DNA from 3 places in the Priestia sp. YIM B13486 genome. Region 3 is predicted to be linked to each of the others. Evidence: riboswitches for the same ligand, from Rfam matches in the RefSeq annotation. Region 3 holds a riboswitch; each other region holds the start of a gene.
What was found. Region 3 has a riboswitch for ZMP and ZTP ahead of ACFX4G_RS27905 (phosphoribosylaminoimidazolecarboxamide formyltransferase). Riboswitches for the same ligand answer to the same signal wherever they lie in the genome.
Positions count from the first base shown of each region.

Region 1: another riboswitch for ZMP and ZTP. It lies ahead of ACFX4G_RS13760 (glutamate/serine transporter AimA); the one in region 3 lies ahead of ACFX4G_RS27905 (phosphoribosylaminoimidazolecarboxamide formyltransferase).
Region 2: another riboswitch for ZMP and ZTP. It lies ahead of ACFX4G_RS07500 (phosphoglycerate dehydrogenase); the one in region 3 lies ahead of ACFX4G_RS27905 (phosphoribosylaminoimidazolecarboxamide formyltransferase).

Region 1 covers NZ_JBHZOZ010000004.1:349,058-359,361, forward strand. Annotated here, with positions in the region: gene ACFX4G_RS13750 (acyl-CoA thioesterase) at 171-680, opposite strand; gene ACFX4G_RS13755 (DUF5105 domain-containing protein) at 832-1,872, opposite strand; gene ACFX4G_RS13760 (glutamate/serine transporter AimA) at 2,055-3,650, opposite strand; ZMP/ZTP riboswitch at 3,707-3,785, opposite strand; gene ACFX4G_RS13765 (cupin domain-containing protein) at 4,171-4,770, shown strand; gene ACFX4G_RS13770 (DUF3311 domain-containing protein) at 5,148-5,351, shown strand; gene ACFX4G_RS13775 (sodium:solute symporter family protein) at 5,351-6,850, shown strand; gene ACFX4G_RS13780 (alanine/glycine:cation symporter family protein) at 6,881-8,311, opposite strand; gene ACFX4G_RS13785 (glutaminase) at 8,415-9,404, opposite strand; gene ACFX4G_RS13790 (ATP-binding protein) at 9,671-10,304, shown strand, end outside.
Region 2 covers NZ_JBHZOZ010000002.1:659,614-669,917, forward strand. Annotated here, with positions in the region: gene htpG (molecular chaperone HtpG) at 1-927, opposite strand, end outside; ZMP/ZTP riboswitch at 1,138-1,216, shown strand; gene ACFX4G_RS07500 (phosphoglycerate dehydrogenase) at 1,385-2,584, shown strand; gene ACFX4G_RS07505 (hypothetical protein) at 2,708-3,169, shown strand; gene ACFX4G_RS07510 (DUF6143 family protein) at 3,410-3,955, shown strand; gene ACFX4G_RS07515 (hypothetical protein) at 4,434-4,562, shown strand; gene ACFX4G_RS07520 (hypothetical protein) at 4,734-4,883, shown strand; tRNA gene ACFX4G_RS07525 (tRNA-Ala) at 5,001-5,072, opposite strand; gene ACFX4G_RS07530 (HD domain-containing protein) at 5,179-5,727, opposite strand; gene ACFX4G_RS07535 (GH25 family lysozyme) at 5,953-7,254, shown strand; gene ACFX4G_RS07540 (hypothetical protein) at 7,436-7,666, shown strand; gene ACFX4G_RS07545 (DMT family transporter) at 7,824-8,723, opposite strand; gene pdxR (MocR-like pyridoxine biosynthesis transcription factor PdxR) at 8,860-10,293, shown strand.
Region 3 covers NZ_JBHZOZ010000026.1:1,890-12,193, reverse strand. Annotated here, with positions in the region: gene ACFX4G_RS27920 (SLC13 family permease) at 336-1,487, shown strand; gene ACFX4G_RS27915 (cysteine hydrolase family protein) at 1,651-2,187, shown strand; gene ACFX4G_RS27910 (dihydrofolate reductase) at 2,337-2,822, shown strand; ZMP/ZTP riboswitch at 2,951-3,029, shown strand; gene ACFX4G_RS27905 (phosphoribosylaminoimidazolecarboxamide formyltransferase) at 3,079-4,245, shown strand; gene yeiL (transcriptional regulator YeiL) at 4,401-5,063, opposite strand; gene ACFX4G_RS27895 (class I SAM-dependent methyltransferase) at 5,172-5,807, shown strand; gene ACFX4G_RS27890 (cupin domain-containing protein) at 5,860-6,189, shown strand; gene ACFX4G_RS27885 (serine hydrolase) at 6,451-7,917, opposite strand; gene ACFX4G_RS27880 (class I SAM-dependent methyltransferase) at 8,220-9,035, shown strand; gene ACFX4G_RS27875 (AbrB/MazE/SpoVT family DNA-binding domain-containing protein) at 9,830-10,102, opposite strand.

The DNA of each region.
Region 1 (10,304 bases), on a different contig from region 3:
TTTTCCCCCCTTAGTCTTCCTCTTGCCCTCCAATCAGCTGCTAGAAGGAACGAAACAGATGAAACCTACGTTTACCATAACAAAAAAAACGAACCACTAATCAAACATGTTGATCACTGGTTCGTTTTTCATTTGAGCTAAAACACTTTTGTCTCGGCCTCTCTTTTATGCTACCAAGGTTGTCCTAAATCCAATACCGAGGCTAGTTCATTGCTTTTTTTACGCACTTGTTTACGCGTGGTAGCGCGATCTGCCCCCGTTTGAAACAGGTATTTTTCTTCTTCTGTTTCTGGAATAAGCTCCGGTACTGCGCGGGGCTTTCCATCATCATCCATTGCCACAAAAGTTAAAAATGATGTAGCTGCAATTTGACGCTCCCCGGTTTTTAAATTTTCTTTAATCACTTTCACAAACACTTCCATGGATGAACGACCTGCCCATGATACGTATGACTCCAAACATACAGAATCCTGAGGCGTAATAGGGTGCAGAAAATGAATAGAGTCTGCTGAAGCTGTCACACACTCTGTACGACTGTGACGATAAGCTGAAATGGACGCAATCATATCAATATCACTCATTAACTTTCCGCCAAATAACGTATTGTGATTATTAATATCATTAGGAAAAATGCGGCTCGTTCGAACTGCCTTTGTATCTTTACAATAATTTGCTTTCATTAGTAAGAACCTCCATTGATGCCTATCATAATAAGAATAAAAGAATGAATGAACCTATACTAGCATATTTTGATAAATTTAGCTTTACAAAAAGCTCGTTGATTTATTTACAGAAAACAAAAAAGAGAAGAAAAATTCTTCTCTTTTTTGTCTATCGAATATAGCTTGATCCAAACGTTTTACCTAAAGAATCACTGTATAGGTCACTTGATTTTACAGTCCATTTCTCATCTTCTTTCACCATAAAAATTCGTAGGGGACGACTTCCTTCTTTCGTTTCTAATTCATTTACAATATCTTTGAATTTAGAAGCCGCAAACTCTTCAGAGTGTTCTGTATCGTAATCTTTCGTTTCATCTGTGTATGCTCGCTTAAGCTGCGATACGTATGAATATAAGTCTGATAAATCAAGAGTAGTGTACTCCACTTCTACTACGGCTTTATTATTTGCATTCGCAATCACATTTGTTTTCACGTTTGCTTTTTCTTTTAAAACATCTTTATACATGTTAAAAAAATCTTTTTTTGCTTTGTCGGTTAAACTGTTAGAAAACGCACCTTTTAATTCCTCATTAAACGCTTTTTTCTGTTCTTCTATGACAGCTGTTTTATCTGCTGTTACATATTTATCATAGTCTACGTTTTCTTTGTTTAAGTAAAGGACTTCTGTGTAAGCTTGCAGAGCTTTTTCTGGGTCTTGCAGCTTATTATAGCTTTTGGCGTATTTTTTCGTATCCAGTGTTAATGTCACTTCGTCGATTTCTTCATCATAATCAGATGATTTTGGCTGAAGCCCAATTTTGTACTTTTTATCTTTTTTGACTTCAAAGACAAATGTTAATTTTTTTTGCTTTCCAGCGCCAATCTTGTCAGATGCACTGCTTTCTAGTCCAAGCTCACGACTGTTCACTCCAGTTTTTGGAGACAGCTGTTCATCTCCTTCGTATAAATACACACCGTCATAATCTGATAAAGATATACTGTTTTTGGATACATTTTTCACTTTTAAATCAACTTTCAACAGCCCTTTTTCTTCACTTGTAGCTCCTTCATCACTATCTACTAAAATGTAAGAAGCGCTGTCAATGGATGCTTCAATCGCCTTATTTTTAGCCGAAGTGGATCCTCCCGTTTCCTTAGAACTGTTGCAAGCCGCTAATACTAGCATAAGTACAAAAGCCAAAACATTCATTTTTTTCACAGCTTCCCAATCCCCTTTATTTTGTTTTTTTAGAACTTTATCCCAAATAAAGGTTCCCCCTGTATAAATACTTAAACCTTAAAATCTATATTTTTTACAATATTTTGATAAAAACTAAGTCTAAATTCTCCACTGACCTAAATAAAAAAACACGAGCACGGGCTCGTGTTTTTTTATTTAGATTTAAAATTTTCTTGATTGATTTGTTCAGCTTCTTTCATATATCGGTTAGATTTGCCGCTTTTAATTCCCCAGTAATAAAAAGCTAATGATACGCAAGCAATCACTAGCATATCCCATCCGAAAGGCAAAATATTTTTGCCTCCGAATTTTTCGCTTCCTATGTAGGAAATAAAAATCATGCACGCTAAATAGATAAGCATCCAAGCCCCGGTTAAAAATTCTTTTTTAAAGCCCACCCATTTATTTTTCGCTTGGTAATAAAAATAAACAGGCAGGCCAATTGCCATAATAAAGATCACTTCACCTGTAAGCGGCCATCTTGCCCAGTAAAGCGTCAAGGAAGCAAAAACGAAGCCGCATGGCGCAATAACTGATGCCCCTTTTAAATAAAATGGACGGTAAAAGTGTGAAGCCGTTTTTCTTAATGTTATAAGCGCCACAGGACCCATAATATAAGAGATAAGCGTCGCTACTGAGATTACTTCTGCTAAGACACCCCATCCTCTAAATAAAAAGAGAAACAAGAAGCAAGCTGCTAAATTTAGCCACATAGCTGGGCGCGGGACATTGTAAAGTGGATGAAGAGTACCAAATATCTTTGGCAAGTATCCATTTTGCTGCATCCCGTATAACATTCTAGAAGTAGTTGCCGTATATGTAGCACCTGTGCCGGAAGGAGAAACAAATGCGTCTGCGTATAACACAATTGTTAGCCAGTTAATTCCAAGCGCAATCGCTAAATCAGCAAAAGGAGAATTAAAATTCAAGTGATTCCATCCATCAGCAATTGATGACGGACTTACTGCTCCGATAAAGACAATTTGCAATATAATGTATACAATTCCTGCAATAAAAATTGAACCAATTACAGCTATCGGAATCGATTTATTAGGTGATTTTGCTTCTCCTGCCATATTTACAGGACTTTGAAACCCATTAAATGCAAACACAATACCTGATGTTGCCACTGCCGTTAAAACACTGGCCCACCCATAAGGGGCAACCCCATGCTCACTTGAAAAGTTTCCACTATGAAAACCAGCGAAAAATAAAGCCCCTGCCGTTAAACCAGGAATAATTAATTTAACAATCGTAATAAATGAGTTTGCTTTCGCAAAGAGATTTACCGTCCAATAGTTCACAAAAAAGTAAACGAATAATAACAAAGACGCAACTGCCAACCCCTTGGACGTTAAAATTCCATTGTCTACCAATTCATGAGTCCAGCGAGCCCACTTCCACGGCCAAGTACTCATATATTGCACAGATGCAATAGCCTCCACTGTTATCGTTGAAGCGATTGAAATCCAGTTAGCCCAAGCAGCCAAAAAACCAATAAATGATCCGTGTGAATACTGAGGATATTTAACCATCCCCCCTGCTTGTGGAAACATCGCGCCCAGTTCAGCATATGATAGGGCAATGGTCAAAATAACCACCATTCCAATAACCCATGAAAAAATAGCCGCGGGTCCCGCAATTTGAGCTGCTTTCCATGCTCCAAACAGCCACCCTGAACCGATAATCGAACCTATGCCTGTCATGGTTAAAGCAAATGTTCCCATCTTCCTTTGCATATTGCTCATCCAAATCTACTCCTCTTCCCTAGGAAAATAAAAAAAACACTTGCGGAATTCTCTCAAGTGTTTGCCCAGGCGCGCGGCTTATACGCTATATGCTCCCCCATGGTCATCCATGTTGCGCCAGTCACATATAGGAATATATTTTTTATCAGTATATAACATTCATTTCTATTACTCAATACACAAAAATGTTTACATTACTTTTATAAAGATAATAAATTATTCGTAAAATTATGAATAAACCCTCTGAAAATCTCTTTTTAATTACAAAAACAACTAAAATCCTAACTTTTCTTGTTGTTTGATTCTTTTACTCCACGAGCAGATTACCTTCTAAAAATTATATTAATATATAATATTCATTTACATAATAAGAATTAACAGCTATATATCCATAGAATTCTTGCACTAGACCCTTTACTTATATACAATATGAAGAAAAGATACTAAAGTGAACTGCCCACCGCTTAGCTACGCTTGAAGTGGGAGACTTCTTTTAGGAAAACGTTAAAACCTACATATCATGCACTTCGCAACAAATGAAGTACTTCGAGCAAACTTCTCTGTTTACGCAAGCACAAAACAGGGAAAATTACGAAAAAAGATTGTTAGAGGGATGCTTATGAATTATGCAAATGTAAAAGTTCTTTATTTTGATGACGACGGAACCATTCCAAATCACCCTCGTCTTCCAGTTTTGTTGTATGAACACGTATTTATTAGTAAGAAAGAGAAAGTGGAGAGCATTTTTAATTCTCACAACTGGAAAAACAGCTGGGTAGGCGGCATACATGATTTTCACCATTACCACAGTAATTCTCATGAAGCACTAGGTGTAATTAGCGGATCTGCACGTTTAAAACTAGGTGGACATATGGGGGAAAATATCGTGGTGCATGCTGGCGATGTGCTCGTACTTCCTGCAGGAACAGGGCATATGCGTCTGCAGTCAACTGCTGATTTTAAAGTGGTTGGAGCTTATCCAGAGGGCATGGATTACAATTTAAGAACAGGAAAACAAACTGATCGCCCTCACGTATTTGATGAAATTGCACAAGTACCTATTCCTACAACAGATCCTGTTTATGGCGACAAAGGACCACTGACAGAGTGGTGGAACTAGACAAGCACTTATTGTCTAGTTTTTTTATTTGCTCTGTTTTATTCTTTCCATGAATCTCTATTTGAACATACAAATTCTTTTCTTATGATGCAATAGCAATATACTTTATCTCAGCGAAATAATAAAAACTTCCCGGTCAAAACTAAATTTCTTCTTTTCCGTTCTCTTTTTGCTTCAAGAGCAACTTCGCTTAGATTATCCCCCTTTTTTTCCTTCGTAATCATTTCAAATATACTCCCACCATAAGCTCTTTTTTGTTTTTCTAAAAAAATTTCCATAGATTATAACGAAATTTTCAAAAAACTTATTGCTTTACCATGTCAGACTTGCTATCATAGTGAACATTGTTAGATAAATTTTTAGTAGGAGGAGTAAAATTGAACAGAAAATTCATAATTTTTATTTTATTCATCATTCCATTTATTGCTCAATTCGTTTTTTTACCTTTTGTAAATAACATTCATCCAATTATTTTTGGATTACCTCTTTTGCATTTATGGTTATTTTTATGGGTCTTCTTAACGCCTGTGTGTACATTTATCATTTATCGTTTACAAAAATCTTGGGGGGACATTGAATAATGCAAGGAAATTTAACCGCACTTTTAATCACATCAGCAATTGTTCTTGTCGTTATCGCCATTGGTTTTATAGCGGGACGTGACAAATCATCTAGAAGCTCAGTTGAAGAGTGGGCTGTAGGTGGAAGACGTTTTGGAAGCCTGCTCGTCTGGCTTTTAGTAGGAGCAGATTTATATACTGCTTATACATTCCTAGGTCTTACAAGTACAGCTTATCAGGGGGGAAGCATCGCATTTTTTGCTATTCCTTACTCTGTTTTAGCCTTTTTAATTTCATACTTTTTTCTTCCAAAGCTTTGGACTGTTGCTAAAAAGCACAAACTTACTACGCTTGCTGATTATGCCAGAGAACGTTTTAGCAGTAAATTTCTCTCCTCTTTAATTGCTATAGTAGGTGTATTGATGCTCATTCCATATATTGATCTTCAGCTTAGCGGTATTCAAGATACTCTTCGCGTTGCAGGAACTGGCTACATTAACGTAAAAGCAGTCGTTATTCTTTCATTCTTTCTTGTGGCTCTTTATACCTTTTTCAGCGGAATTAAAGGTCCCACATATACGGCAATTATTAAAGATATTTTAGTATGGGCGATTATGTTATTTATGGTTGTTTCTCTGCCAATTATGCATTTTGGAAGCTGGGGCAACATGATCGACAATGTTGCAAAGGATTCACCTCAGCTATTAACGATCCCAACACAAGGACCTAAAGGCATTCCATGGTTTATTACAGCATCACTCGTATCTGCTTTAGCTTTATTCATGTGGGCCCACGCTGCTACAGGTGTTTTCACTGCTAAAAGTGCAGATTCGCTTCGTAAAAATGCTATTTTCTTACCGCTTTACAATATTGTTTTAATTCTAGTCATCTTCTTAGGATTTATTGCTTATCAAGTATTACCTCAAGATACAACGGATCCTAGATTAGCATTATTAACCTTAATTCAATATTCATATGGCGGCATTGGCCAAGGGTTAGCTTATGCAACGATTGCTCTTGCTTCATTAATTCCATGTTCTATCATGGCTATCGGAGCGTCTAACTTATTTGCAAATAATATATTCAGAGATTTAATTAATCCAAATGTACAGGGTAAAACATTAACAATGGTTACTCGTTCTATGGTTTTCGTTGTTATTGGACTGGCACTTTTATTCGGTTTATTATTCCCTCAAGCACTTGTTTCCCTACAGTTACTAGGGGTATCCGGTATGGTACAAATCTTCCCGGCTATCGTTATCAGTCTGTTCTGGAGAAATCAATCGAAAGAAAGTACGATTGCTGGATTAGTAGTAGGGCTGGTTGTGACGTTTACCGTACATGCCACAGGAAATTCATTTGGTCTTTATGAAGGATTCTGGGGATTATTATCTAACTTACTCGTAGTTGTTATTTTAAATCCAATCTTTTCGGCCAAAACAAAAGCAGCAACTAACGGCGTGAAAGAAACATTGTTTTCTAAAGGCACTGCGCAAACTGAATTAAAGAAAAACGCATAAAAAAAGTTCAGCCAATTGGCTGAACTTTTTTTAGATAATATTCTCTTTTTCAGAAGGGGGCGGAGCAGATTCTCTTTCCCAACATTCGATATTTTGATTGTTTTCTAACGCATCTCTATAAAAGACTGGATTTTTCCCTTCCTTTTTTTGCTCAGTATAGTCATGCAAGGCGGAAAATGCCACTTTCGATAATAGAAAAATAGCAATCAAGTTCACGACTACCATCATCCCCATAAATAAGTCTGCCAAATTCCATACAAGCTGAAGCTGAGCGATCGATCCAAAAATAACCATCGCTAAAACACCTACACGATAAGACCAAAGCCACAACTTATTTGAATTTAAAAACTCAATATTCGTTTCTCCATAATAATAATTGCCAATTAACGTACTAAAAGCAAATAGAAATACCATGATAGCTAAAAACCCTGATGCCCAAGAGCCAATATGGGTACTAAGAGAAGCTTGCGTTAGTTCAATGCCGCTTAGTCCCTGCTTATAGGCGGGGGATAAGAGAACGATAAATGCTGTGCTTGTACAAATCACGAGTGTATCCGTCAAGACACCAAATGCTTGGATAAGACCTTGTTTAACTGGATGGCTCGTCACTGCAGTTGCCGCGGCGTTGGGAGCACTTCCCATTCCTGCTTCATTGGAAAACAGTCCGCGCTTTACTCCGTTGATTAACGTTGCACCAATTGACCCCCCAAGCGCCTGTTCAAATCCAAATGCATTTTTCACAATTAGAGATAGAACCGCAGGCATTTGATCGATATTTTTAAAGATAATGAACAGAGCCATTCCAATGTATAAAACGGCTAATACGACCACGATGTATTCCGATATCTTGGCGATGCGTTTGATTCCGCCAAAAATAATTACCGCAAATATAACTGTCATAATAATCCCAACCAACAAGCGGCTCGTTCCAAAAGAGTTCTCAAATGCTAGCGTAATCGTATTAGACTGCACAGCGTTAAACACTAGGCCAAATGATAGTGTAATGAGTACAGCAAATAGCCCGCCCATCCACCTTTTATTTAACCCTTTTTCCATATAATAAGCGGGTCCTCCTCGAAACCCGTTTGATCCTTTTACTTTATAAATTTGAGCGAGTGTACTTTCTACAAAACTTGATACTGAACCGATAATGGCAATAATCCACATCCAAAATACAGCACCCGGGCCACCAAGTGCAATAGCAATCGCTATCCCTGTAATATTTCCCGTTCCTACTCGAGCTGCCATGCTTATGCAAAAAGCTTGAAACGGAGAGACTCCTCCACCTTTAGCCGCTCGTCCTTCTTTCAAAACAAGGACCATTTCTTTCAACATGCGAAACTGCAAAAAACGAGAGCGAATCGTAAAATAAATACCAATTGATACAAGTAAAATAATTAATAAATTCGACCAAAAAAAATCATTGATGACGCTAATCACACTTTCGACTGCTTGTTGCATGCCTATCACCTCATTAAAAAATTTGGTAGAACAAATGCACAACATGAAAGTTTTTTCTCTTGGTGTTTATATTATTGAAGCGAATGAAGAGTACGGAAATAGACTAAAAAATACTCAAATCCCATTCTTTTGCGATTTTTTTTAGCAGCGTAACGCCTTTTACGCTATTCCCGTACTCATCAATAGCTGGACTGTATATTCCGATACCGCATCCGTCTGGAAATGGAGACTGCTTTTTCGTATTAGGTGGCACCAATGACATGATTCCTCCCGATACACCGCTTTTAGCTGGCATACCAACAAATGCCGCAAACTTTCCTGAAGCATTATACATACCGCATGTAAGCATGAGCGCTTTTGTTAATTTAGCTACTTCTTTTGGAATTACTTGTTTGTGAAACACTGGATGATATCCATCTAATGACAGAATTAATCCAATCAGTGCAATATCTTCAGTCGTTACTTCAATTGAGCACTGCTTTAAGTAAACCTCTAGAACCTCTTCTACTTCTCCTTGTAAGTAGTTCGTTTCTTTTAAATAGTAGGCAAGCGCACGATTTCGATGAGACGTTTGCCATTCAGATTCAAAGACCGTTTCATTAATGATTGGTGTTTTCCCGGTAAGCATTGTTATCACATCAAACAAATAGGTTAATTTTTCTTTTGCCGTCTCCCCAGATAAAAGAGATGAAACCGTTAAAGCACCCGCGTTAATCATAGGATTGAACGGCTTTCCTGGTTTATGCATTTCCAGTCTTATAATAGAATTAAATGCATCTCCAGTTGGCTCTACATCCACTCTCTCTAGCACATAAGGAATGCCGCAGCATAAGCAAGCTGCTATAAAGCTAATGACTTTAGAAATACTTTGAAGAGTAAATACCGATTCATAGTCTCCAGACTGGATAACAGTTCCGTCAGCACCAATCAAACAAATACCTAATTGAGACGAGTCCATATCTTTCAGAGCTGGAATGTAATCGGCCGTTTTTCCTTCTGAAGAAAATTCTTTTATTTGCTCTACCCACTCATGTAACTGCTCTTTTGCAGTGACGTGTAAGTAAGACATTTCCTGTTCAATTTCTCTTTTCATTAAAATCACCTCATCACTTAATTAACTTTTTATTTTAAAGCGCTTTCATAAAACGGGATTTCATTTTCGTTTTTAATGTACAATGCAACCTACGAGAGCATACAAAAACCTACAAAACTTTTTGTAATTATATTTTTATCTTTGGCACTCTTCTCCATTGTGCTGGACGCTGTCACAATGTATACTAATTCACGAATCACTTCAGGAGGTGGAATTATCTGAATTTTAAATCTTTCATTCGAAAAGATCCGTACATTTTATTGCTCATGCTCATTACTGTCCCGCTGGCGGGAGAGTTAAAATTTTATCCGTTAAATGAAACATTTCGAATTACATTTGGAGCTCCTACATTTTTCTTTTTCCTGTTGCTTTTAAAACGAAAAACCGTTTTAGCCGGGGGCTTGTTAACCGCTTTAAGTGTCGTTCTCTTTCGCATCATGCTCGATTATATCATGCTCGATCATTTTCAATTTGCGGCTTCTGCACATACGCATTATCCTACGTTTTTCTTCTACTTTACGTATGCACTTTTATTTTTTGTTTTTAAAGTAAGCCGCATGAACTATAGTGCTATTGTAATTGGGGTGATTGGACTCATCATTGAAATTGCTGCTGATGTAGTGGAACTAACTGCGCAGTATATAGTTTTGCATACAACAATCCATGTCGATTCATTATCTGACATGGCCGTTATTGCTTTTGCTCACAGCTTCATTGTACTTAGCTTTTTTAATATGATGACGATTTATGAATCACAGTCACGAGAACGTCAAATTCGCAAACAAAATGAGCACATGCTAATGCTCATTACAAGCCTTTATGAAGAAACCGTTCATTTAAAAAAGACCCTTCATAATACAGAAGCGATTACAAAAGCTTCGTACGATTTATACCGCGTAT
Region 2 (10,304 bases), on a different contig from region 3:
GACGCCGTTTGAGTAGAGTTCAAGTCCTTTTTCAAATTCTTTTGAGTAGTAATCAAACGGACTATTTTCTGGAATAAATAAAATAGCATTGTAGCGAATCGTTCCATCCACATTAATATGAAGGTGAGTGAGCGGTTTATCAAATCCGTAGCGCTTTTCTGAATAAAACTGCTCATAGTCTTCTGAAGTCAATTCATTTTTATTTTTCTTCCAGATCGGTACCATACTGTTGATAACTTGCTCTTCTGTATAATCTTCTAGCTCGTTATCAGAACCTTCTTTAGGACGTTTTTCCGTTATGTCCATTTTAATCGGGTAGCGGATAAAGTCTGAATACTTTTTAATAATTTCTTTTAAACGATAATCTTCTAGATACTCATCATATGTTTCATCTTCTGTATTTTCTTTAATTTTTAAAATAATTTGAGTCCCAACCGTTTCTTTTTCGCACCGCTCGATTGTATAACCATCAGCACCAGTAGATTCCCATTTATAGGCTTCATCGCTGCCTAACGCTTTACTAATCACGGTCACGACATCTGCCACCATGAACGCTGCGTAAAACCCAACGCCGAATTGGCCGATAATCGTGTGCCCGTCCTTTGTTTCATTTTCGTTTTTAAACGCAAGGGAACCGCTTCGCGCAATTGTGCCCAAGCTGCTTTCAAGCTCTTCTTGCGTCATGCCAATTCCAGTATCCGTAATGGTTAAGGTACGGTTAGTTTTATCTGGTGTTACTTTTATGTAATAGCTTTCTTTGTTAAAACGCAAGGAGTCGTCTGTTAAGGCTTTGTAATAAATTTTATCGATTGCATCACTTGAATTTGATAGAAGTTCTCTCAAAAATACTTCTTTTTGAGAATAGATGGAATTAATCATCATCTCTAATAATCGCTTTGATTCAGCTTTGAATTCTTTTTTTGACATAAGAAATTCTCCTTTCCAAATAGGGCTTATAAAACAATTAGCACTTGAGTGGATAGAGTGCTAATCACTCTTCTTATTTAACATGTATTAGGGTATTTGTCAATATATTAGGAGATTCACTAAAGAGATTAAAAATTAGACTGAAAAAAGCAAACTTTTAAAAAAAGGTTGAACGTTCTGAAAGAGTTTGCTAGAATATACTTAATTTCAAAGACTATATGTGACTGGCGAAACGCGGATAACCGTGAGGAAGCATATAGTGACGTAGCCGTTCGCCTGGGCAGAGGTAAGGGATTAATACATATCTCTTACCTCTTTCTGTTTAGGGGGAGAGGATATAGAAGTTATCACATATGTAGGCTAAAAAACCAGACTTTTTAAAAAATTAAAAATGAAGTTCCTTTATCCAAAGGTAAAAACATGTAAAACTACGATGATAATCAGAGGAGAGTACAAAATGAGCACATTAACATTAAAAAAAGTACAAACAATCAAAACATTAAACAACATTGCACAAAAAGGTCTAAATGTTTTTAATCAAGAAGGTTATCAAATTGACAACGACAGCGAAAATCCAGATGCGATTGTCGTGCGTAGCTTTAACATGCACAGCATGGCATTTGACCAAAATTTAAAAGCTATTGCACGAGCTGGAGCAGGGGTTAATAATATACCGGTGGACGCTTGCACGGAGCAAGGTATCGTTGTATTTAATACGCCAGGAGCTAATGCAAACGCAGTAAAAGAAATGGTTTTAACTACAATTATGGCTTCTTCTCGTAACTTATTTGCTGGAGTTGAATGGACAAAAGGATTGGATGGCCAAGGTGATCAAATTCCTAAGTTAGTTGAAGCAGGTAAAAAACAGTTTGTTGGAAAAGAAATCAAAGGTAAAACGTTAGGCGTTATTGGTTTAGGTGCAATTGGTGCTCTTGTAGCAAACGATGCGCTTGATTTAGATATGGACGTAATTGGTTTTGATCCATTCATTTCTGTTAATACAGCTTGGAATTTGTCTCGCAACGTACAGCGTGCAATGTCTCTAGAAGAACTATTTGCAGCATCTGACTATATTACGGTTCACGTTCCATTAACGGACGATACAAAAGGTGTTTTCAACAAAGAAACGTTTAGCATCATGAAACCTGATGTTCATATTTTGAACTTCTCACGCGGTGAGCTTGTAAACGAAGAAGATATGAAAGCTGCTCTTGAAAGTGGAAAAGTTGGACGATACATTACAGATTTCCCAAATCAAAATGTCTTGAACATGAAAAATGTTGTGCCAATTCCTCATCTAGGGGCATCAACTCAAGAATCAGAAGAAAACTGTGCGGTAATGGCAGCACGTCAAGTGAAAAATTTCTTAGAAACAGGAAACGTTAAAAACTCAGTGAATTTCCCGAATGCATCTCTTCCTTACACTGGGAAAAAACGCGTAGCTGCTTTCCATCACAACGTGCCGAATATGGTAGGACAACTTACGCAAGTATTCTCAAACTACAATTTAAACATCGCAGATATGGTGAACAGAAGCCGCGGTGAATATGCGTATACAATGATCGATATTGACAATCAAGTAAGTGACGAGATTGTGCCTGAGCTAGAAGAAAAAATCGGTCAAATTGAAGGAATTATTACAAGTCGTATTATCTAATTTGGTTTCCGTCATATTTTAGTGTTACAGCCCTAACTTAGAAAAGTTAGGGCTGTTTTTACATGGTGTTTACCTCATATCAATTCCTTCATTCTCATAGCATATAGAAATACCTTTAAAGAGGTGAACGTTTTGTCCGGAGAACTGATAGGAATTTTGATAGGGTCGCTCATCGCGCTGGCAGGAACATTCATTACGTCTGTCGTAGCTATAGTGATGTCGAAAGAGCAATACAAACAAGAGCTTCGCAAAGCATTTATCCAAAAGAAAGTTGATGCCTATACCCATGTGTGTCAAGTTATTCTAGCTATAAAAAACGATTTACTTACAAAAACTGTTTCTTCAGCCGGCTTAAACTGGACGGCTCAATCTATTAACAAACTAGCAGATGTGTGTATTACGGAAGGGCTATGGATCGATGAAGAAGACAGCAAAAAGCTGGAGGTTCTGCAGAAGCAGCTTTCAAAATTTGTATTTGATGAAATAGAACTGTCTAGACATGATATTCTCACAGCCTGTTATGAAATTGTTGAATATTGTGAAAAAAAGGTAAGGATTCTTCATTCTATGACTACAAAAGAATAGGTGATTCCTACTTTAAGAAGTGATAGTAGAAGTATTAAAAAAGCATCGGAATATAAAGTCAAAAAACAATCCGTTTATACACCAGCAGTCGACGAGGGCATTAAGCGATAGGAAAAGATAGGCTCAGTATCGGGTCTATCTTTTTGCGTTTATATAAAGATTAAATATATTTCTAAATGCATGTGTCCAAGCATTTATAGAAAAACTTCATAAAATATAGTACAGAAAGGAGATGATTGTATGTCGAATTACGAGTCGAGTAAACCTTATATTAAAGCCGTTAATATACCTAATCCTTTATATCAATCTTTAAAAGGAGACTATTTTGTCGGACAAACTGAGCCTATTCGTTTTGGTGGAAATAGAAATGCTTGGGGCGGGTTAGTTAACCCTTCCGGCTCCGGAGTAGATTTATTTGTGAATGCTTTTACTATCACTAACTATTCCAACGAACCTTTTACTGCTGAAATTTGGTTTAATTCTATCCCGCCTGGAAAAGGAACAACTTCAGATAATGTGAGTCCAGCAAATACTACAATACGTTCAAAGCCAAAAGGGAAAATTAAATTTGCAGAAATGGTAAAAGGCTTTCCTACCAAAGGGGTAAACGTATTTAACCGTGTTGTTCCGCCGAAAAGTACATTAGTAAGTGATGAAGATGGCAAATTTATCTTTCCAAACAACGGTTCATACGTTATTTTCCTAGTTTCTCCGGGAAATAAAGAAATTAAAGCTGAAATTGCATATGGATGGTTTGAAAAAAACGTAAGAAGGACTGTTAACTGAATAGGTCTTAGCGATTGTATGAGAAGTGTATGAGCTATTTCATACAGTTCTTAACAAACAGTAAGTGTTTATGAAAAGAACTTTGCAGCAGCATACAAAGTTCTTTTTTATAGCTTGCGTTTTTTCGTTTGATTGTGGATATCACCTAAGAAAAACAAAGCAAGCAAAAGGATAATTCCAACTACACAAGCCATTTGAATGGTATTTAAGGATGTTGATAACTAAGGGATTAAAGCGATGATACATAAAACTAAGCTACCTAGTACAATAGCAAAGCGAATAACGAATAACAAAGACGACTTTTATAGAACGAATGCCACATACAGCTGATATACTAATCACTTCTTTGTCCAGGGTATAAGCATGCTTAACATCTCACGTTAATGTCTACATTCACATTATCTTAAGTTTCAATTCATACTGGCTTCATATAAATTAGTCATATTGAATGTATTAATGAAAAATATGAGGTAGAACAATGTTAAACAAGCTTTTTAAACTATTTACAACAGAAACCGAGATATCCAAAGATAAAGAAGTAGATCTCCACGAAGAGAACGATTTTAACGAAGTTTGTGATGATCATTTCATTATAGATGAGTATTAGAAGCCCTATAAAATGCTGCAAAATTTAAAGGATTGATTATATTTGTATAACCATTAATCGCACAAGGGTCGTAAAGGTATACTTTTACGGCGGATTAATATTGATGAATTGCTTTTTACATGAAACAATGTGAAAAAAATGGGCATCCTAGAAGCAAAAGGAGGGGATAGAATGGGCAAAGAACCAAATGATGAAACAAGTGAAGGGCTGAATCAGCTTTTTGAAATCATCAATGCAAAAGGCGACGAGGGCGAACTTAGAGAAATTGTCAGCAGGAGCAGTGAAAAGAATAATCATAAAAATCATGAGGATCAATCGTAAAAAGAAAATAAAAAACCTCTTCATGGAAATCATGAAGAGGTCAGATGAAATAGTATTGCAACCATTCCATCCTGCAGAGTTTTAAAGCGTTTTAAACTCTTGATACGACTGGTTTTATGGAACTGATGGGATTCGAACCCACGACCCCTTGTCTGCCAGACAAGTATTCTCCCACTGAACTACAGTCCCGATTATGTAGAGCCTTTATTGCGTGTTGACTCTACTATATTTTAATACGTATGCAGCGCGTTCGCAATAGTTATTTTCAGTGTTTTCTAATTTCTTCATATGAATATTAACTTCTAAAAAAATCGTTTACTTCTTGTTTATACGTATAAAAAAAACTTGGAATTTGGCTTGGTTCCAATCCTTGTGCAGCGTATTTGCTAATGGATTCGTAGTACCATTTCTGCTTTTCGAATCCTCTTTTAAAGCTATTCCAAATCGTATCTCCTTGCTGATCGTAGCTTTCTTTTAAAGACCGTAAATTGTCTAATTTATCTGCTACAATTAAAGATTTCACTTCAAGAGAACCAGTTTTCACAATTTGAATTGTATGCTGTTTACGTTCTTCCCAGCTTTTTGATTTGTTTTCTGTATGAGCTTCAACAATCCCCGCTACCTCTAAACCAAATCTTTGTACAATTTCTTCGAGTGTTACACTTGTATCTTCTACAGCATCATGCAGATAAGCTGCTGCAATTACTTCTTCACTAAAACCTGCTTTTTCTAAAATAGTACCTACGTTAATAGGATGAACAATATAAGGTGTATCGGACAGCTTGCGCATTTGGCCGCTATGAGCGTGTTCTGCATATCTACGTGCTTCTTTTATTAAAGACATCATATTCCTCCACTTTTTATTCAGTATATCTTCATATTATTAGTATAAACGAATATAGCTTTCCTCACTTTATAAAATTGCACAAATTCATTTCTTATAATAAGGGAAGGCTACCAAAATCCCTTCTTAGTGTAGTTTTTTTATAAAGCCTAATATCTATTTCATAGGCCTGTATCAGTTGCCATTTCCTTTTTTATTCATAGTTTGTATGAAGGAGTGATAGCAATGCAAAACCGTAATAATCAAAATATTAAGGTCATTGATGTTTCTCATCACAACGGAACAATTGATTGGGCAAAAGTGGCGTCGGATGGTGTAAAAGGCGCGTATATTAAATTAACAGAAGGTACAACCTTCTTAGATAAAAAATCATATGATAATTATATAGGTGCAAAAAATGCAGGTCTACGTGTAGGCTTTTATCACTTTGCTCATGCTGATAATGATCCCATTGCAGAAGTTAATTTCTTTTTAAATAAATTAGGCAGCATGAAGGTTGATTTGCCTCATTGCTTAGATTTGGAAGAAAATAAAGGGAAAACAAAAGCGCAGGTCACAGCCTTTGCAGTCAGATGGATGGAGTATATTGAAAGGAAAACAAGTATTACGCCTATTCTTTACACGGGGTATAGTTTTATTAAATCCAATTTTACAAGCGCCGTGGCAAGATATCCGCTATGGATAGCTCGTTACAGTGGAAGTAACCGTTCTAAGGGATTCGTTAACCCAGGTGATACGGCGATTTGGGATAGATGGGCTATGTTTCAATATACAGATCAAGGAAAAGTAAACGGGATTAAAGGCAATGTTGATATCAATGAAATGGATCTGGATTTCTTTAATAGTATTAATACAGGCGTGACGGTGGTGGAAAATAATAAGCCATCAGCACAATTGCAGCAAGGTGATAGCGGACTAGCTGTAAAAGAACTGCAGCAAAACTTAATTAGATTAGGATTTGAACTTTCCCAGCAAGGAACCGATGGTCAATATGGCAGCGAAACTGTTGCAGCTGTTAAAGCTCTTCAAGAAAAGTACGGATTAACGTCAACTGGAAAAGCTGATGAGACAACATTAGCTAAAATGATGGAATTGCTTAAGGGTGTAAGTAATCCTGTCGAAGAATCATTACCAAAGGTTACTTCACTCGGAGATAAATATTCTTTTCAAGTAAAAGCGAAGAAGGATATTGGAGTCTACAAATATGCGAATGTAACAGAGAATTTTAGAACTATAAAAAAAGGCACAGTATTTAGCGTATATGGGTATACCAATGCAGCATGGGCTATTCCAGGCGGATTTGTGCAAATGAAAGACGTAGAACCTATCCCAATTACAATTAAAACAGGCGGATTAAGTAAAGACATGGAAACAGAGTTTCGTGCTTTCTTAAAAAATGAAGGAATCGACAGTGAATTACACGTACATGCAATAGGTAATCCGTCCGCTGAACTTACCGCAGCTGGGCTGGATTTTGTAAAAGTTAAACAGTTTTTAGATAAAAAAGGCTGGTACTACAAGCAATAAACCCCCGCTCCGAAGAGCGGGGGTTTATTTTGGTATTTTGTAAAAAAAGAATAGCAGAGATGAATTAATTAATTGAAATATGTTCTAAATAACAAATTAGGTGGTAACAAAAAAGTTTCTATGTATAGTTCACCTCTAACAGTCATATTTTTAGTCAACGGCTCATGGAGGGTGAATGAATATGAAAAATACGCAGATTCGAATTGAAACACTATCCTATCACTATGAAAGTATTATGGTGAATGATGAAGTAGAGCGTGCGATAAAAAGTATCGAAGTGACGTATCGAGCATATAAACATAACCACGTTTTAAACGGACATGTAGTACTTTCAGGAGAAGAGATTTACGATCTTCAGCAGCTGACTCACGCAGTGGCTGGAAAAATAAAAGCAGAATTAGAAACTACATAAAAAAGCGCCTTTCTTTAAATCTTAAACCAAGATTAAAGAAAGGTGCTTTTTTATTAATTATTAATTAAACTGCAAAAAGAAGAAATTAAAGTATGTTCTAAATAAAATATATAGGTAAAAAACATAGCCTCTAAGAGAATTACTTAAATCGTACACATTATCTTTGTATTGTGAACTTTGTCTCTTTTACCACTACTTTTCTTTTACTATGTGTAAGAAACACGCCGCATAACGTAATGATGCTTCCAACGATGGAAGCTGCACTCGGGATATCTTTTAAAAGCAGCCACGCTAAGAAAAAGGACAGCGCAGGAGTTAAGTAAAGAGAAATGGCAGCCTCAGCAGAACCTATACGCGATGTCAGATAAGCGAGTACCATATAGGGAATAACGGTTGGAAATAATCCTAAATATGTCACGCTTATTGCTGATCTGACAGAGATATGTGCAAGTTCTGTTTCTAACCCAGGTAAAAAAACAAGCATAGAAATTGTAGCCCCCCAAATACTGTACGTCACAAAAGAAAGGAAACCATACTTTTTTAATAAATTTTTTTGACATACTATATAGATGCTTTCTGCAAGGGCAGCTAGCAGAATCAGTAAGATTCCATTAACTGAGTGTACAAAATTCTCTTTGCTCAAGGTTAAAAGTGCAATACCCGCAAAGCTTACTGCAGATCCAATCCATTTTCTTTTTCCGAACTCCTCTTGAAAAAGAAAAATAGCTAAAAGTGAAGAAAAAATAGGAGTAGTCGAGACCAGTAAACTCGCAATACCCGCACTCACCGTTTTTTCTCCAATGTTTAATGTCGTGTGATATACGGTAAAACCTAAAAAACCGAGTGCTAAAAGAAGTGGAATATCTTTTATATCAGGTAAGCGCATGCGTGTGGCTATTGCAATAACTAACAGCACTACAGAAGCAATACTTAACCGAACAAAAGCGAGGTGCTGAGGAGAAAACGATTCCAGCCCTATTTGAATAACTGGAAATGCTGAAGCCCATAAGCTAATCATCAGTATATGTAAGAACACCAGACTAAACGTTAATTTCATGCCTATTCATCTCCATTTTTCATTTTGAATCCAACCAGTATCTATTGTGGTTCCCATGTTAATAAACATTTGATAAAATGTCTTCAACCAGTTTAAAAGCAATTAACCCAACCACTTTAAAAACAGGAGTAAATGTATGAATCAAGAGAACAGTTCGAGTTATCCAAAATACAAGCAAATCATTGATTTTATGAAAGAGAAAATTGCGCGTGGAGAATGGCCGATTGGAAGTAAAATTCCTAGTCAGCGAAAGCTTGCTGCTATGTTCGATGTTAACCGAAGTACGGTCATCACGGCATTAGAGGAATTAACAGCGGACGGTTTAATTGAAGGTAAGATGGGAAAGGGAACAATCGTTATAAATAATACATGGACACTTTTGGCTACGGCTCCGCCCGATTGGAATGTTCATGTGAAATCAGGTATGCATCGTCCGAGTCAAGCAATGGTACAAGATATTAATGAATCCGAATTTAACTCAAACCTTATTCAATTAAGCAAAGGAGAGCTTTCACCTGACATATTCCCTAAAGATAAAATGAAATACGCTATGGAAAAAGTAGCAAAAAACATGGAAGTTCTGGGATACGAAGAACCAAAGGGGTATTTTCCTTTACGAAAAGAGTTAAGTACGTATATGAAAACAATGGGGGTTGAATCTTCTCCAGATTCTATTTTAATTGTTTCCGGCGCGCTTCAAGCTCTTCAGCTTATTTCAATTGGACTGCTGCAAAAGAACTCTTCGGTTTTGCTAGAAAAACCTTCTTATCTATACTCCTTACATGTATTTCAATCAGCCGGAATGAAACTCAAAGGTCTCTCTATGGATGAGGAAGGAATAAAAGTAACAGCTATAAAATGCGCTGACCCTCAAGAAGGGCAAGCTATTTTATATACAAATCCATGTTTCCATAACCCAACGGGAACATTAATGTCCTCAAAAAGGCGTTACGATTTGCTGAAAGAATGTGAGGAACATCAGCTTCCTATTATTGAAGATGATTTATACCGCGAATTATGGCTAAATAAACAGCCTCCGTTGCCATTAAAAGCTTTAGATAAAAATGGACACGTGTTATATGTTAGCAGTCTTTCTAAAACATTAAGCCCGGGATTACGTATCGGATGGATAGTCGGCCCAGAACCAGTCATTGAGCGTTTGGCGGATATTAAAATGCAAACGGATTATGGATCCAGCTCATTGTCTCAAAGAGTGGCAGCAGAATGGTTTAAAAATGGCTTATATCAACAGCATATGGAAACGGTACGAACCGAATTGCAAACAAGAAGAAAAGTTATGCTGAATGCTTTAGAAACATATGCAGGAGATGTAGCGACATGGACGAATCCTGAAGGAGGCTTTTTTATATGGGTGCATATTCAACCTTCTATTTCAATGAAATCTTTATACTCTCGTGCTTTAAAAAAAGGAATATTGCTTAATTCCGGAAGTATCTATGCACAAGAAACCGGCAGTTATCTTCGGCTTTCTTACGCCTATGCTTCTTTACCAGATATCGATAGAAGCATTAAAATTATTGCTGAACTTATTCGGGAATTGCAAGTATAATAAAAAAAGGA
Region 3 (10,304 bases):
TATGATCATAAATATTAGACTTAACTAACTTCTACTTCCATGTAACGGATTCCACAAAACGTGTAATATGTAACGCGATAATTTTAAATTGATTTTTGTGTCACACTGTTCCACTGGTGTTCATCCAGTTTGGCATAGTAACTTTACACCGTAAATTTGTCAATTGGTGTAAATTACCCCTGCCCATCAAGTCGAGACAAATCATTACCCCCATAACGGAAAAATGCCATTTTTGTGTAATTTAATGGAATTGATGGTGTTTTTTAAGTGCATTGAGATTTCAAATGCAAGAAACAGGGGTGTGTAGTAGAATAGATAATACTGGAGGGGGATTGATGAAAGAATATATTTATGTAGAAAACGAAAAAAAAATGAAATTGAAATGTGGATTTTTTAAAAAAGACATCGTATTTACCATATCACTCTTGTTAGCAATCTTAAGCTGTTTATTCCATGCACCAAAGCTAGAATATATAAATTTTAAAGTATTAGTCAGTTTATTTAATCTTATGCTCGTAGTTAAGGCTCTGGAAGAGCTTAAACTATTGGATAAGTTCGCCATTGCTATACTAAGTAAATGTCATAATAGTAAAAGTGTTTCAGCAATCCTAATTTTATTATGCTTTTTTAGTTCCATGCTTGTAACGAATGATGTTGCATTAATAACATTTGTACCATTAACACTTATAATTAGTAAGATTATACAAACTTCTATGTTAGATACTGTTATATTAGAGACAATTGCGGCTAACATTGGAAGCAGTCTAACTCCAATGGGAAATCCTCAAAATCTTTTCATATTTACTAACTACGGAATAAGGCCTATACAATTTTTCACAACAATCCTTCTATTAGTGGTTCTTGGAATTATTCTGTTATTCTTTCTTAATCAAAGATTGAATAGTAAAACATTGGAAATGGAACTTCCGTATATTCCTATAAATAATAAAAAAAAAGCAACAGTATGGGGAATACTATTTGGCATCATATCTGTATCCATACTAGGGGTTTTAAGCTATAAACTTGCGTTTATCATCGTATTGGGAACCGCATGTATACTTGACATAAAATTATTGAAGAAAATTGATTATTTATTGCTTATTACTTTTATATGCTTTTTTATATTTATAGGAAACATATCGGAATTAAAGGTAGTACAGACATTTGCCAACGAAAATCTCAAAAGTCCCACATCTATCTTTTTCAGTTCCATAATTTTAAGCCAACTGATAAGCAATGTACCAGCTGCGATCTTTTTATCAAAATTCTCCGTGAATTGGCAGCCTTTATTAGTAGGTGTGAATTTAGGTGGACTTGGCACGATTGTGGCTTCCCTCGCAAGTGTAATTTCATTTAAACTTTTTATTAAGAGAGATCCACAAAAAAGTAAAATGTACCTTATAAGGTTTAGCTTTTATAACTTTTCGATTTTAGCTCTTTTAACTCTTGTTTATTATTTTACGATGAAAAATCAACATTTCTTTTAATACAAAGTAATTGGTTTAAACAACTTTGGGGTTCTACCAATATAAAAAAACCAATTTCTCAAATTTTAATACTGAGAAATTGGTTTTTTATTATGAGATTTTAATTTGATATAATAGTATTTTTAATTTTTTTCCACATAACTCAATAGGGGGATACAACGAAATGAGTAAAAAAACGGCTTTGTTGCTTATAGATGTCCAAAACATCATGTTTTCTTATGAAGGTGGATCTTTATGGAATGAACAGCAAGTGCTTCAAAATATTACTTATCTAAGGGAAAAAGCTCACCAATCTAATGTACCAATTATCTATATCCAGCATACAGACCCTAGTTATAATAGTATGCTTAGTGAAGGAAAAGTCACATGGGAAATCCATCGTGATGTTAGCCCCTTACCAACAGACATAGTTATTCAAAAATCTTCTTGGGACGCATTTTATCAAACAACTCTACATAAAAAACTTCAGGAACTTGAAATTGGAAGATTAGTCATTGCAGGGATGCAAACTGAATTTTGTTTAGATACTACTTGTAGAAGAGCATATAGCTTAGGTTATAAAGAGAATATCTTAGTAAAAGATGCTCATAGCACATTTGATACGGCTGTGCTTTCAGCTTCAAAAATAGTAGAACATCATAATAATATTCTAGGCGGCAGATTCGTTACATTAAAAGAAGTAAAGAAAATTATATTTTAATCTAATAAATAACTTTTCAAAGGAAAAAACAGCCTTTCAAAGGCTGTTTTTTGTTCCTGGAACGCACATTATGGTAACTAATTTCGTATAGGATATACATCTAGTCCTCCTTTATTTGTTAAAATTAAAGAAAAGGGGGGAGGGACCATATGATCATATCTGCAATGGTTGCTGTAGGAAAAGAAAATGTAATTGGGAAGGATAATGATATTCCCTGGAGACTCCCAAATGATTGGAAATATCTAAGAAAAGTTACTATGGGGCATTCAATTATTTTAGGTAGGAAGAATTATGAATCCATCGGAAAACCTCTGGAGGGACGTAAAAATATTATAATGACCACAAATGAAAATTATAAAGCTCCAGGTTGTTATATAGCTCATTCAGTTGAACAAGCTCTTTCCATGTGCGAAGGGGAAGAAGTATTTATCCTTGGAGGAGAGGAAATTTATCGACAATTCCAACCCTACACTCATAAATTGTACATAACTAAAATCAATCATTATTTCAAAGGTGATCGCTTCTTTCCAGAGTTTGATTTTTCTCTATGGAAAGAGTTATCGGTTGAAAAAGGTATTGAAGATGAAAGAAATCATTATGAACATTACTTTCATGTATATGAAAAAATCAACTAATTAAGTTAAGATACCAATAAATACCTTTTATGTAAATTAGATTAGTATATAATATATAATTTAAAAAGAAAAATTTAGATAAAAGTATTGTTAAAATTACTTTTATTATGTAAAATTTACCTATAAAACAGACTATGTGTTACTGGCGTAAACATGGAGGACCATGAGGAAGCACATAGATAACGGCCGTACGCCTGGGCAAAGTATTTGAACATGAGTTCAAATACTTTTTTTATTTAGAAAGGGGATTTTTTACATGAAAGAGATTGGTTTACGGTACGGAATGAACCCAAATCAAAGTAAAGCTAAAGTTCAGAATGCTAAAAACACGCCTATTAAAATCTTAAATGGAGAAGCAAGTTATATTAACTTTCTAGATGCATTAAACGCTTTTCAACTGGTTCGGGAGCTTCGACAGGCTACTGATCAACCTGCAGCTGCATCCTTTAAACACGTAAGTCCAGCAGGTGCAGCTGTGTACTCTCCACTAAATGAGACACTTACTGAATCCTATTTTGTTAAAGGCCTAGACCTGTCTCCATTAGCGATTGCTTATGCAAGAGCGCGTGGGACAGATAGGATGTCTTCATTTGGAGATTGTGCTGCTTTTAGTGATGAAGTGGATATAACTGTAGCTAATCTCCTCAAAACAGAGGTTTCTGATATGATTGTTTCACCAAGCTACACTCAAGAAGCACTAGAGATTTTGAAACAGAAAAAGAAAGGAAAATATCTAATTTTAGAGATTGATCCAAATTATGTGCCTGATCTAATTGAAAAAAGAACGATATTTGGCATTACTCTAGAACAACAAAGAAATGATGTACAGATTGGGAAAGAAGTTTTCAATCAGATTGTTACGACTCAATGTGATATCCCTGATCATGCAAAGAGAGACCTTCTTGTTGCTCTTATTACATTAAAATATACACAATCAAACTCCATTTGTTTCGCATTAGATGGCCAAACAATTGGAATTGGTGCTGGACAGCAGTCCCGTATTCATTGTACGAGGTTGGCTGCTGAAAAAGCTGATAAATGGTGGCTAAGACAACATCCAAGAGCCCTTAACATGAAGTTCAGAGAAGGCATTTCTCGTGTAGAAGTTAATAATGCAATTGATGGATGGCTGAATGATGATATTACTGAGGTAGAAAATGAGCACTGGAAACAATGTTTTGAGGAGGTCCCTGCTAGGCTAAGTAAGAGTGAAAAACGAGAATGGCTAAAAAGATTAAAAGGCGTTTCCTATGCATCCGACGCTTTTCTACCTTTCCGTGATAATATCGATCGTGCGGCTCAAAGTGGCGTTAAATATGTGGTTCAAACAGGAAATTCTTTACGAGATGAACAAGTTACACAGGCAGCAAATGAATATGGGATGATCATGGCACATTCAGGTATACGTGTATTCCATCATTGAGCTATGAATTAAATATGATTAGCCCAAAAGAGCCAAGACTTATAAAGGGATTGGCTCTTCTAGAATGTTTTCGATACATGCGATTATGGCAACTACATTTTATATCATTTACATATAGTCATCTTTCTTATGAAACGAGGTTATTATGAGTGTCTTTAATTTAATTTAGCTAATTTTTTCAAACGTTCTTTGTCCTTAATAATGTAACCTCGCGACTGCTTTTCAATAGTCTTTGATTTACATAGCTGGGCTAGTACATGGAGTAGATGGCGATATGATACACCCAAGTATTCGCATACTTCAGTATGTTTTTCTTTATAAAAGTTATCATCAGCCGACAACATTATAAAAGCAGCAAGACGGTTCTCGAGTGGATAGGCCTGATTTTGTGTATACTTTGCTGAAATTTTAGTTGCTTTCTCACTTAAAAAACTGCATAAATATCTGAGAAATGTTACATCTGTTAAGAGCTTATTTTTACAGGTGTTAATAGGAATAGCTAAACAAATGGTTTTAGTGACAGTTTGTATAGCTTTAGAATATCTTTGTGAATTTAATAGTTCCACTTCCCCCATAAATGTTGGAGCTTGTAAAAAATTAATCAAGGACACTTTCCCATTTTCGTGTGTAACATAGAGTTTTGCCTTACCTTCAACAAGATAATAAATATATTGAGGATAGGAGCCTTCCTTATAGATAAATTCACCACGTTCAAATTCGCAGACCTGAATAAATGGAGTAATTGGAAAGGAAAAAAGTGATTGAATAGAGTATTTCTCGATATAGTAACTTTGCATAGGCTCGTTTAAAAATTTCATTTTTTCTCCTACTATTATAAAAATATGAGATATCTCACATTATTTTATGTTTTTACATGCTATGATGCAATAAAAGTTGATAGATCAATAGGGAGTTGTTTCATAAAGATGATCAAACAAGATGAATATTGGAATGAAGTAGCTAATAAAAAAGAATTTACTACGCCTTTTCAACCTGAATTATTCCTAACACATGTTAATCACAATGCTGCCATATTAGATTATGGTTGTGGGTATGGACGGACTTTATTGGAATTAAGAAGTTACGATTATAACAATTTACATGGTGTAGACTTTTCAGAAGAAATGATTAAAAGAGCTAAGTCTCATAACTCAGAAATCGATTTTCAAGTTATTCAAAGTGGGAAGCTTCCTTTTTCTAATGATTCTTTGGATGCTGTCTTACTTTTTGCAGTTTTAACATGTGTTCATAAAAGTGAGGAACAAAACGCTATTTTAAATGAGATTAAACGGGTACTAAAGCCAGGAGGTATTATTTACATCAACGACTTTCTACTGAATAGTGATGAAAGAAATAAATTACGTTATGAAAAGGCACTCACTAAGTATCATACATACGGGGTTTTTGAATTACCAGATGGGGCCATTTTACGTCATCATAGCGAAGAACGTGTGAAAGAATGGGTAGATCAATTTGAAACCTTAGAATACAAGAAAGTAGAATATACAACTATGAATGGAAATCGTTCAAATGGTTTAGTTTACATGGGGAAATTAAATTGAATTTATTATAGATAACATATAAAGGGGAATTGTAATGCTAGAGAAATTAGAGCTGGAAAAGATTAATCTTCAAGAAATTACAAAAGATATTAAAGATCAACACGTGAATTTTCCTGTATCGAATATTAATAATCACTGTCTTCGTATAGCTGTATTTTCAGGCGAATACAAATGGCACTATCATTCTAATTCAGATGAGCTTTTTATGGTTTTGGAGGGAGAACTTTTAATTGATTTTAAAGATAGGGATACAGCCGTGTTAAAACCGAATGATACGTTACTTATACCAGCTGGAACAATACATAGAACCAGAGCGAAACAAAGAACAGTAAATCTTTGTTTCGAGGATATAAACGCTGATACCATAATTATTGATGAGTAAATGAAATAACATAAACATTGTAAAAGCCATTTAAGATAAGTCTTAAATGGCTTTTACGTATGTACAGATAAATTCTTATAAGCTGTTTTATGTAAACAGAATATGTTACCGATCTTCCAAGAAAAAATTCTGAAAAGGTATATTGAACATCACCATTTAGTGAGATATATAAATAAAATAATGAAAAAAGTATTAAGCGAGAAGGTGCGTCTCGTCTAATACTTTTTTCATTATTTTAAGTGGTAAGTTTTATGTTTAATTTTATGAAATCCTATCTGTGAGTCTACTAAATACAATCGGCTTTGTACTCAACATTGGTGGTAAATGCAATTTAAACTGTGATAATTCGCCTTCTACGTCCATCTCATAGGCAATTAACACAGTCATTTCCGTATGAGAAAGATTCCACTTTGTCGTGTATACATTGTAATGATGATGTTTCATCTCTATATTAACTGATTCCCACTTTAAATATAACGTATCGTTTTGTTTATACACTTCCATTTTCCCATATGCAGGATGCTCAAATATCCCTGTATATTCTTCTACTGCATGTGTAAGGGTTGTCTCTTTTACTTGTGGAAGAGGCTTATCTAATTCTTTCATCATTTCTTTAAATTTAGCTGTATCTTCTATAGCTCTTTTACGCCAGTCAATTGCATCTAGCTTCAGAAGCTCATCATAAATTTGATTCGCAAGGTAAGATGGTAATAATGTTGTACCAGTGTTTGTTAATATAACAAGTCCGACATTTTCCTCTGGTATAAAAGATACGAGTGCTGAAAATCCATCAATATTCCCACCATGATGGATTACTCTATAACCCCGATATGCACTAATAAACCAGCCAAGTCCATAGCAATTTAGTGTTGTTTCTGATGTAGATAAAAGTGGTTCATCTGGAATTGGAATATGCGGTTGATACATCTGCTGTAACATATCAGGTGTAATAAGTTCATGTTCGCCCACTTTTCCTTGATTTAAGTGGAATAGCACCCATTTGGCCATATCTTCTATATTTGAGTTTATGCAGCCCGCAGCACCAACTGTATCGATGTTACGAAATGGAACTTTGACTATATCTTCGTTCTTTTCAATGTATGGAAGTGCATGATCATCTTTTGCTTGTGAAGTAGTAACTGAAAAATTTGTATCTTCCATATGAAGAGGTTGCAGGATATGTTCGGATACATACTGTTCCCATGTCTGATTTGTAATTTCTTCTACCATATAGCTAATGGTTGCATACATTAAATTATTATATAAAAAGCTTGTACGAAATGGTGCATCTAGCTCCAAATATTGAATTTTTTCTGCGATGTCTTTTCGTGTTAGTGAAGATCCATACCATAGTAGTTCATGACGACTAACACCAGAACGATGAGAGGCCAAATCACGAGCTGTAGTTTGTGAGCTTGCTAGAGGATCATGGAGTGAAAAAGCAGGAATATACGTTTGAACAGATTTATCCCAATTAAACTTTTGTTGCTGAGCAAGTAAACTTAGAGAAAGCGTCCCAAAAGCTTTTGTAGATGAACCAATTGCAAACAGTGTACTTGGTGTAACAGGTTTTTTATTTTCAATGTCGCGATACCCAAATCCTTCAGAAAGAATAATTTCTCTATCTTTTATGATTGCGACTGCTGCTCCTGGCACATTTAAATCTTTCATCATTTCCTTTGTATAACCACCCAGGCGACCTGTAAGAGAGGATTTTATTTTTTGCATAAGAATTTTTCTCCTTTACCATTTTTTTCTACAAGTAGGTTATTTCGAGATAAAGAAGAGAAAGACCTTGTTGTTAACAAAGATGTCATATTTTTAGTTTCTGACTAGGAGTTATAGTTGACATATAAATATATTCTTTTTAAGAACAATGGACAAAGGTTTTAGATATCTTGACTATTCATAACGCACATTATGTTAATTAACTTTGTATGTAATCTCCATCAATAGTTTACAAATTCTACAAAATAAATAATACTTATATTTATTGGAAGTTGCATAAGACATAGAAGGGGAATTTTTTTATGAACAAAGTTATGGATTATTACTCAACATTTGATGAGTGGGGACGCCTAGATAGAGAACCCTTAGAGTTTCAAATAAACTGGCATTATATACAAGAGTATCTACCGGAAAACGGCAGTATATTAGATAATGGGGCTGGTCCTGGTAAATATGCAATGACACTAGCCGAGAAAGGATTTCAGGTAACGCTAACTGATCTCACTCCTAAATTAGTAAAGGTAGCTGAAAATAAAGCACAAGAACTTGAGCTTTTTAATCAATTTAATGGATTTCATATTATGGATGCAAAGGATTTAAATTTATTAAAAGACAAAGAGTTCGATGCTTCCTTGATGATGGGGCCAATGTATCATCTACAGAATGAACAAGATCGTGATGCTGCTGTTAAAGAACTGTACCGCGTGACAAAAGATGAGGGAGTTGTATTTGTTGCCTTTATGTCCCGAATTAGGCACGCTATCTCTTCACTGTTAAATCCAGAGGCGTGGAAACCCAATAATACAATGGACAATATCGAAGAGTTTATTGCTACTGGCGAATTTAATCATCAGGATGAAGGAAGATTTACAGGAGCTTATTACTTTGATCTACAAGAAATTAATCCTTTTATGGAATCTAATGGATTTGAAACTTTAAGTCTAATTGGATCATCTAGTATTGGTTCTCTTTTATCTAAAGAACAATGGAATTATTGGACAGACAAGGGACAAGTTGAGTTTGATCGATTAATTGAATTATTAAAGAAAACAGCAACCGACCCTTATACTTTAGGCGTTTCGTCACATTTGCTTTATATTGGTAAGAAAAAAAGATAACTAAATAGTTATCTTTTTTCACGATCAGTCTTTAGATATATCTGATTGCATTAAGTAAATAATAAAGTACTTTACATATTATTAAAGTTTCACTATTTATACTTAGGGGAGACACATACAAGAAAAGCCCTCAAAATTAATTGAGGGCTTTTCTTACATGTGTGGTTGATCATAGCTGCTTTTAATAGTTGATAAAAGTGTAATATATACATGTACATATCTAAAATATAGTATTGGGTTATAATTTGTCCAGTCAAAAGGTAAGCAAAATAAAAAGCCACCCAGTATTTGCAGGACAGGTGGCTTTTTACTATAAAATGCATGTGCAGACACATAATAACATATTTTTGCTATATAGACTATATTTTTCCGTACGAGCATATGTATAAAACATGCGCTTTTTATACATTTTTTCTCGTTCGTCTCCTACTAAAGCGTTAGTATGTCAAAGATATATAAAAAGCTGCATTAACGAGAAAATATCCTCATCGAGAACCCCTACTGCCACAAGGGTTCTTTTGCTTTCTTGCTTCCTTGAAGATGTTTTATGCTAACTATAAAAAGAAAGATAACATTAGATTATTTGTGTCAGACATTATAACAAAGTTATAGCTTGTTTATATCAGTTTCCGGTAATATAAAGTTAGTTGATTGAAGATTCAGAAATCCTTTTTTTACATAAAGACAGCACCTAAATAATTAGGTGCTGTCTTTATGCAGAGTGGACAGACATTTTAATTAAAATACTAGGTATAAAAGTCGAAAAGAGTCTGCTTTCATTCTTCATATTTGAGTTATAACTTTACTTCTAACTCTCTAAGCAGTTGCTTTACTCCCTCACGGCTTAGAATTACTTTTCCTTTTGCCAAGATTAGATTATCTTCGGAAACTTCACCTGTCACTTTACAGGCTAAATTAGGTGAATATTTTTTCAACACAATGTTCTCATTATCTACAAAAATTTCAACAGGGTCGTTCTTTTTAATATTTAATGTTCTTCTTAATTCGATGGGTAAGACTACTCTTCCCAGGTTGTCTAGTTTCCTAACGATGCCAGTAGCTTTCAATTTAAAACCTCCATAAAATATTACTTACATACCCATTAAGTGTACAATATGCTTTTTATTGTTTTCATTAGTAATATATTACATTTTAGGTAGAGGAAGATATTTCAGTATCATAAGGTTAGGAAGAAAGGTTGCATGGAAGAATTATAATGGAAATTGTTAAATCACTCAGCATTTTTAGTTTAACTCGATGTAGTAATTA